DNA from 2 places in the Streptomyces sp. NPDC052042 genome. Region 1 is predicted to be linked to the other one. Evidence: riboswitches for the same ligand, from Rfam matches in the RefSeq annotation. Region 1 holds a riboswitch; the other holds the start of a gene.
The links. Region 1 has a riboswitch for glycine ahead of ACIHCL_RS34665 (glycine dehydrogenase (aminomethyl-transferring)). Riboswitches for the same ligand answer to the same signal wherever they lie in the genome.
Positions count from the first base shown of each region.

Region 2: another riboswitch for glycine. It lies ahead of gcvT (glycine cleavage system aminomethyltransferase GcvT); the one in region 1 lies ahead of ACIHCL_RS34665 (glycine dehydrogenase (aminomethyl-transferring)).

Region 1 covers NZ_JBIUBU010000041.1:18,365-22,621, reverse strand. The annotation lists gene ACIHCL_RS34685 (NAD-dependent succinate-semialdehyde dehydrogenase) at 1-570, shown strand, start outside; gene ACIHCL_RS34680 (transposase family protein) at 683-1,171, shown strand; gene ACIHCL_RS34675 (hypothetical protein) at 1,292-1,450, shown strand; gene ACIHCL_RS34670 (ISAs1 family transposase) at 1,451-1,900, shown strand; glycine riboswitch at 2,081-2,178, shown strand; partial or broken gene ACIHCL_RS34665 (glycine dehydrogenase (aminomethyl-transferring)) at 2,329-2,736, shown strand; gene ACIHCL_RS34660 (aminoglycoside adenylyltransferase family protein) at 2,832-3,593, opposite strand; gene ACIHCL_RS34655 (EamA family transporter) at 3,832-4,212, opposite strand; gene ACIHCL_RS34650 (DMT family transporter) at 4,125-4,257, opposite strand, start outside.
Region 2 covers NZ_JBIUBU010000003.1:211,371-215,627, forward strand. The annotation lists gene glyA (serine hydroxymethyltransferase) at 1-682, opposite strand, end outside; gene gcvH (glycine cleavage system protein GcvH) at 702-1,079, opposite strand; gene gcvT (glycine cleavage system aminomethyltransferase GcvT) at 1,214-2,329, opposite strand; glycine riboswitch at 2,474-2,571, opposite strand; gene ACIHCL_RS08350 (AAA family ATPase) at 2,726-3,433, shown strand; gene ACIHCL_RS08355 (enhanced serine sensitivity protein SseB) at 3,470-4,240, shown strand.

The sequences.
Region 1 (4,257 bases):
GCGATCGCCGACGAGTTCGCCGGGAGGCTGGGGGAGCGGATGGCCTCCCTCACGGTCGGACCAGGTACCGAACCCCAGGTCCGCGTCGGACCGCTCATCGACGCGGTGGCGAAGGAAAAGACGTCGTCTCTGGTCTCCGACGCTCTGGATCGAGGGGCGAAGGTCGTCGCCTCCGGACAGGTGCCCGACGGCCCCGGCCACTTCTACCCGCCGACCGTGCTGACCGGCGTCAGCACCGGAAGCCGACTGCTCCACACGGAGATCTTCGGGCCGGTCGCTCCCGTCATCCCCTTCGATAACGAGGACGAGGCGGTCAGGCTGGCCAACGACACCGACTGGGGGCTGGCAGCGTACATGTTCACCCGGGATCTCGACCGGGCCCTCGACATCAGCGAGAGGCTGGAATCAGGCATGATCGGCCTCAACACCGGTCTCGTTTCCAACCCCGCTGCACCGTTCGGCGGAGTCAAACAGTCGGGGCTCGGCCGAGAAGGCGGTCGCGTCGGCATTGAGGAGTTCCTGGAACACAAGTACATCGCCATACCAGTGCGACACCACGTCCATGGGTGACGCACGCGCCCAGCGCATCCAGGGCTTCGGCGTAGTCGGCTGACGCCCGGTTGCTGGCATCTCGTCGTGTTGGGCGGGGTTCGATACACAGCAGGCACGGACGTCCGTGATCATGGAGTTCTCTACGCTCTGTGACCTTGGACTGCCCGTGCCTGCCGACGCATCATCTCTGACCTCCACTGCCTTTGACCAGCTCAGGCCACACCCAGAAGCGTCCGGGAACGAGGTTCCGGGATTGCTGGAACGCCTTGCTCAGGTCCCGGACCCGCGTGACCCGCGGGGAGTACGGCATCCGCTTGTGACGCTCCTGGCACTGACGGCCTGCGCGGTTCTCGCCGGAGCGCGGTCCTTGCTCGCGGTGGGTGAATGGGTGGCCGACGCACCGCCGGTCCTGCTCGAACGGCTCGGCACGGTCATAGATCCGCTGTTCCCGAAACGGTCCTGGCCCGCGGAATCCACGATCCGGCGACTGCTCGCCAGAATCGACGCGGACGCCCTGGACCGGGCGTCGGAGCCTGGCTGGCGGACCGGCAGACCAGTGGTCAAGGGCTGCGAGGACTCGCGGTCGACGGGAAGTCGCTGCGGGGTGCGGCCCGCGTGAAGGGACGGAAGATCCACCTCCTGGCCGCATGCGACCACGTGAGCGCACTGGGCCTGGCCCAGATGGACGTCGGCGAGAAGACCAACGAGATCACCTGCTTCCAGCCGCTGCTCGACACCCTTGAGAACTTGGCCGGGCACGGTCGTCACCAGCGATGCGATGCACACCCAGCACGACCACGCCGTCTACCTGCTCGACCGGCAGGCCCACTACATAGTGATCGTGAAGCGCAACTCCAAGAAGCTCCGCGAACAGCTCAAGTCCCTTCCCTGGAAGTAGATTCCGCTGCAGGATAGGACCTGCGCGACCGGTCACGGCCGCCACGAGATCCGCAGACTGAAGGTCTGCACGGTCAACAACCTGCTCTTCCCCGGCGCCCGCGAGGCCGTGCAGATCGTCCGCCGCCGCGTCCACCGCAAGACCGGAAAGATCAGCCTCAAGACGGTCTACGCGGTCACCAGCCTCACCGCCGAGCAGGCTGGCCCGGCCCAGCTCGCCCGACTGATCCGAGGGCACTGGATCGTCGAAGCCCTGCACCACGTCAGGGACGTCACGTTCACCGAGGACGCCTCCCAGCTGCGGACCGGGAACGCACCCCGAGCAATGGCCACCTGCAGGAACCTTGCGATCGGAGCTTTTCGCCTGGCCGGCGTCCGCAACATCGCCTCCGGACTCCGACGGACAGCCCGGGGCCAAACCAGGCCCCTCACCCTCCTCGGCCTCACATGATCAAAACGGACGGCATCGAACTACGCCGAAGCCCTGCCAGCGCATCCAGTCCGGCGAGTCCATGAGGGGCCATCGAGTCGGATGAAGGCGGGGCCCGGTGCTCGACGATCACGTCCAGCCGCCGGGCATCGGGCCCGTACGTTGCCTCTCGAAGCACACGACAACCGAATACTCTGCTGATGATCCTGTGCGGGAGAGCTCACGCTCTTCGAGGACCGTTGCGCCGAAGGAGCAGATCCTCCCCGGAATCTCTCAGGCCCAACTACCGCTTCGGCAAGGCGACTCTGGAAAGACATGACGTCACGTCCTGCACCCCGGTGCAAACCGCCGGACCCGGCGGTGAAGCTCTCAGGTACCGATGACAGAGCGGGGAGGCCACCCATACACAACGTCGCGCCCACGGCGACCTCAGCAGGGAGCCTCCCTCCATGACCTCACCCGAATCCTCTTCTCCATCCGGGGAGTTCGCCGCACGTCACATCGGCATCAACCACGCCGACCGCGCCAAAATGCTTGCCGAAGTCGGCTACCCGACCCTTGCCGACCTCATCGACGCCACCGTCCCGAGCGGTATCCGGAGCACCTCCGACCTGAAGCTGCCCGCCGCCACCGAAGCCGAGGCGCGCGCCGAGCTGCAGGAGCTTGCGGGCAGGAACACTACGGCCGTCCCGATGACCGGTCTCGGCTACCACGCGACCAGCACGCCCGCGGTGATCCGGCGCAACGTGCTGGAGGATCCGGCCTGGTACACCGCCTAGACGCCGTACCAGCCGGAGATCAGCCAGGGCCGCCTCGAAGCGCTGCTCAACGACGGAACCGGGACATCGACCCATGGCAGGCCGAGACCCGCGAACAGGGCCTGCAAGTCCGGCGGGTAGCTGGCGTATCTTTCGCGCGCGGCGTACAGCCGCTCCGAGTATCCGGGAGCGGTTCATATCTGTTGGTGCAGGTGGTCGATGCGGGTGAGCACGTCGTCCACGTGTGGACGTACCTGGGCCTTCAGCTCCTTGCTCCAGACCTCGTCCTGATAGTGACAGGTGAGGTACAAGTTCCTGGCGTGTTCCAGGACGGGGCGGTGTTCCGGGGGCAGGTGGGCCATGGCCCAGTGGGCGGCGGCGTCCTTGGTCTTGATCTCGCCTGTGGCGAGGGTGGCCCAGATGCGGGCGAGGGTCAGCAGGACGTTGCGCGTGTCGTCGTGTAGGTCGGCCAGAAGTTCGGGGATCGCCTCAACGCTCGCCCGGACGAGGTCGGTGTGCGGCACCGGATCCAGCAGCTCGGCCGGAGGCGGCCCGGTCAGGGGGTGGTTGCCTGCCAGGACCACTGCGAGGACCAGGGCCAGGTCCGGCATCGGGCCGGGCCGCGGAGCCGCGCCCGCCTGGAATTCGTCGCGCAGCCACTCTCCGTAGAGGAAGTCTCCGATCGGCGGGAACCGCCAGGGGCGGACTTCGGACTGGACCACGACAGTGAGTTCAACCGGCCGGACAGTGGGCGTGAGGCCGGAAATGTCCAGCAAGCCCTCGACAAGTGCCTGCCGCGTCGCCTCGTCAAGACTCCGCCGGGTGACGGCCAGGATGTCCAGGTCGCTGGCCGGGGCGAGACCCCCGAGCACGGCGGAGCCGTGAAGGTACGTCCCGAGGAGTTCCGGCCCCACGACGTCGCGGACGAGGCCTACGGTCTGCTCAAGCTGATCCATCACGCCAGTGTCGGATACACCCGCTCACCGGTACCCACCGGCCCGTGCCTGCTCAGCGATGCTCTGCCCACTGAGGCCGGCTCAGCCCCCGGCATCGGGCGGCAGGGTCCCGTTGGGTGATGTGAGCGACGACCGCATCAACGCGGAGCCGGGGCTGAGCCTTGCGGTGTGGTGCGAAGGAAATCCGTTCCTGCGCACCACGCGCCTTATGTCACGGTCGTGAGGTCTTGGCGTCCAGTCAGGACTCGGCGGCCGCGAGGCCGGCGATGGCAGCGAGCAGGACAACGGTGCCCGTGACGGTGGCCGCCGTGAGCCGTTCCTCCAGGAGCACAACGGCCAGGACGGCCGCGCTGACCGGTTCGAGGAGCATCATCACCGACGCGGTGGCCGCTGGCAGAGCAGCGACCCCGGCGAAGTGCAGCGGACAGGCGAGCGCCGTGGTGACCGCAGCGATGTACAGCATCGGCAACGCCACTTGGGCCAGGCGCGCGCTGCACGTTACCAGGCCCTCGGCCCAGGCGAGCGGCAGCATCACGGCTGCACCGATGAGAAACGACCCCACGGTGAGGGTGGAGGGATCCTCACCGGCGCTGTGCCGCCCGGTCCACCGCCCCAGCACGTTGGAGACGGCGTAACCAGCGGCGGGCAGGGGCGCCACCCCCAC
Region 2 (4,257 bases), on a different contig from region 1:
GCGTGGTGGTCGTGACGACGTGGGCGTGCGGCACCGGGTTGGGGTGCAGGCCGGCGGCCACCAGCCCGGCGAAGTGCGCCATGTCGACCATCAGGTAGGCGCCGACCTCGTCCGCGATCCGCCGGAAGGCGGCGAAGTCGAGCTGGCGGGGGTACGCGGACCAGCCGGCGACGATCAGCTTCGGCTTGGCCTCCTTGGCCAGGCGCTCGACCTCGGCCATGTCCACGATGCCGCTCTCGTCGACGTGGTACGGGACCACGTTGTAGAGCTTGCCGGAGAAGTTGATCTTCATGCCGTGGGTCAGGTGACCGCCATGGGCCAGATTGAGGCCCATGATCGTGTCGCCCGGCTGCAGCAGCGCGAACATCGCGGCGGCGTTGGCCTGCGCACCGGAGTGCGGCTGGACGTTCGCGGCCTCGGCGCCGAACAGTGCCTTGATCCGGTCGATGGCGATCTGCTCGACGACGTCGACGTGCTCGCAGCCGCCGTAGTAGCGGCGGCCGGGGTAGCCCTCGGCGTACTTGTTGGTGAGGACGGAGCCCTGGGCCTCCATCACCGCGACCGGAGCGAAGTTCTCCGACGCGATCATTTCGAGGGTGGACTGCTGTCGGTGGAGCTCGGCGTCGACGGCGGCGGCGACGTCCGGGTCCAGCTCGTGGAGTGAGGAGTTGAGAAGCGACATCAGGGGGTCCCTTGGGGTCTCAGTTGCCGGAGAACTCGGTGTACTCGTCGGCGGAGAGCAGGTCCTTCGGCTCCTCCGCGATACGTACCTTGAACAGCCAGCCGCCTTCGAAGGGAGCGGAGTTCACCAGCGACGGGTCGTCCACGACGTCCTGGTTCGCGGCGGTGACCTCGCCGGTCACCGGCGAGTACAGGTCGCTCACCGACTTGGTCGACTCCAGCTCGCCGCAGGTCTCGCCCGCGGTCACCGTGTCACCGACCTCGGGGAGCTGTGCGTAGACGACGTCACCGAGCGCGTTGGCGGCGAACTCGGTGATGCCGACCGTGGCCACACCGTCCTCGAGGGCCGACAGCCACTCGTGCTCCTTGCTGTAACGCAGCTGCTGGGGGTTGCTCATGACCTGAATTCTCCTGTACGAGGGGGAGTGCTGATGAACAGTGGTCTTACGGTGTGAGACGCGATTACGTCACGTTCGGAGCGGGCGGACGCCGTCCGCGGCGCCGGAACCGCTCGGGGCGCCGCGGACGATCGTCACTTCCGGCGCTTGTAGAACGGCAGCGCCACGACCTGGTACGGCTCGTGGTTGCCCCGGATGTCCACCCCGACGCCCTCGGTGCCGGGCGCGGCGTACTCGGCGTCGACGTACGCGATGGCGATCGGCTTGCCGAGGGTGGGCGACGGGGTGCCCGAGGTCACCTCGCCGACGACCTCGCCGCCGACGACCACGGAGTAACCGGCGCGCGGCACCCGGCGGCCCTCGGCGACCAGCCCGACGAGCTTGCGGGGCGGGACGGCCTCGGCGCGTTCGGCGGCGGCCTCCAGAGCCTCGCGGCCGACGAAGTCGCCCTCCTTCTCGAACTTCACGATCCGGCCGAGACCGGCGTCGAACGGGGTCAGGCCGGTGGTCAGCTCGTGGCCGTAGAGCGGCATGCCCGCCTCCAGGCGGAGCGTGTCGCGGCAGGAGAGTCCGCACGGGACCAGGCCGTGCGGGGCGCCCGCCTCGGTCAGGGCCTTCCACAGCCCCTCGGCGTGCTCGGGGGCGACGAACAGTTCGAAGCCGTCCTCCCCGGTGTAGCCGGTGCGGGCGATCAGCGCGGGGACGCCGGCGACCGTGCCCGGCAGCCCGGCGTAGTACTTCAGGCCGTCCAGATCGGCATCGGTGACGGAGGCCAGGACGGCGGGGGACGCGGGGCCCTGCACGGCGAGCAGCGCGTACGCGTCGCGGTCGTCGCGCACCTCGGTGTCGAAGCCCTCGGCCCGCGCGGTCAGCGCGTCCAGCACGATCTGGGCGTTGCCCGCGTTGGCCACGACCAGGTACTCGTGCTCGCCCAGCCGGTAGACGATCAGGTCGTCGAGGATGCCGCCGTCCTCGGCGCAGATCATCGTGTAGCGGGCGCGGCCGATGGCGACGGTGCCGAGGTTGCCCACCAGGGCGTGGTTCAGGAAGGCGACGGCCTCGGGGCCGGTGACGGTGATCTCACCCATGTGCGAGAGGTCGAAGAGGCCGGCCTTGGTACGGACCGCGTTGTGCTCGTCGCGTTCGCTGGCGTACCGCAGCGGCATGTCCCAGCCCGCGAAGTCGGTCATGGTCGCGCCCAGCGAACGGTGCAGGGCGTCGAGGGCGGTGCGGCGGGGGGCGGTGGTCATGGTGTGGCTCCCGGGGCATGACGGCGAGGACGAACCCTCCCCATCTGTCATCGGAACCTGAGAGGTTCGCCGAAAGCCCCCGAAGGGTCGGGTTCGGCTTGCACCTTGGGTGGAGCCGCGAAGCGGCCCGCTTTTCAGATCTGCCTCATCCACACGGTACGGGGCCTGAGAGATTCAAGGGAGGATCTTGCTCCTTCGGCGCCCGGCCCACACGGCGACCGGAACTCTCCCGTGCGGATTCAAACGGCCTTTATGCAGTTGGCCGGGCCATCATCGCACGCATCGGGCCGGAGTGGGGCCCCGGTCCCCGGGGCAGTCCAACGGCGTGGACGGTTGTGCCGCATTACCTCTTCTTTACACTTCGGCCATGAGCGGACATCCAGCAGGGGGAGGGCGATGACGTTACGGCGGTACGCGACGATCGCGGGGGCCGGGCACGGCGCGCTGCCCGCGCGTGCCGGGGCCCCGGCAGGGCACATGCTCGCCGGACCCGCGCCGGTGGTACGCGACCTGCGGCGACGCGGCGGGCGTGCGCCGCGGAGCCTGGACTTCGCGGTGGGCGACGTGGTGGTGGTCTCCGGGCTGCCCGGCAGCGGCAAGTCCACGCTCATACGGCGGGTGGCCACGGTCCGCACCGTCGATTCCCAGGACACCCGGGACCGCTGGGCGCGGTCGGTGCCCCGCCTGCTCCCGTACGTCCTCTACCGCCCCCTCGTCCGCCTCGCCCACTACGTGGGGCTGCGGCGGGCCCTGTGCTCGGGCGAGTCAGTCGTCGTGCACGACTGCGGAACGCAGGCGTGGGTACGCCGCTGGCTGGCCCGGGACGCGCGGCGCCGGGGCCGGGACCTCCATCTGCTCCTGCTCGACGTCACACCGCAGACCGCGAGGGAGGGGCAGCGGGAACGCGGCCGGGGCGTGTCCGGGTACGCGTTCGCCCGGCACCGCAGGGCCGTGGGCCGGCTGCTCCGGGACGCCGAGAAGGGGCTGCTGCCGTCCGGCTGCGCCTCGGCGGTGCTCCTGGACCGGGAGGCGGCCGGGCTGCTGGACCGCATCACATTCACCGGAGCCCGCTCGGGCCCGGGCATGTCCCGGGGCGGACGTTAACCTTCTGCCGGAAGGCTCGGGCGAGAAGGGGAAGCAGTGGACGTTCCGGCGCAGGTCCAGTCCCATCCGGAAAACGGATGGCCGGCCAATGAGCTCGAAGAGGTGCTGGCGGCCTCGGTGGGTGCGACGGAGGCCGGCGGGCGCCTCGTCGAGGTGCTCGGGCGCAGCCATGTCTGGGTGCCGCTGCCCAACGGTGGCAGCACCGAATCCACGGACCTGGACCTGCCGGCGCTGGAGATCGACGGGGCCGCGTTCGTCCCCGTCTTCAGCTCCGAACAGCAGTTCCTCGCCTGTGTCGGTGACCGGATGCCCTACACGGTCGCCCCCGCCGTCGAATTCGCCCGCGGCCTGCCCCCGCAGCTCGGCATAGCCGTGAACCCCGGGGGCGCGGTCGGGATGCCGCTGCCGCCGCCCGCCGTGGCCGAGCTCTGCCGGGCCGGACGCACCCAGCTGGACGGACCGGCCACCGGTGGCCGGGTCCGCCTGTACGAGCCGGACTGGCAGGAGGAGCCCGTCGACTTCCTCGCCGCCGCCGCCGGGGAGTTCGAGGAGAGCGGTGTCGTGCTCACCGCCCGCCGCGCGCTGGCCAGCGTCGAGGGCGGGGAGCCCGTTCTCTTCGTCGGCGTCGAGTTCATCACCTGGGACGAGGCCGCGCGCGACGTTCCGATGAACGCGCTGGGCCGTGCGCTCGGCCGGGTGGCGGTGCCCTGGCCGGTCAACCTGGTCCTGCTCGACGTGGCGCAGGATCCGGTCGGGGACTGGATGCGGGAGCGGATCCGCCCCTTCTACCAGCGCGTGCAGCGGTAGCGAACGCCTGTGCGGGG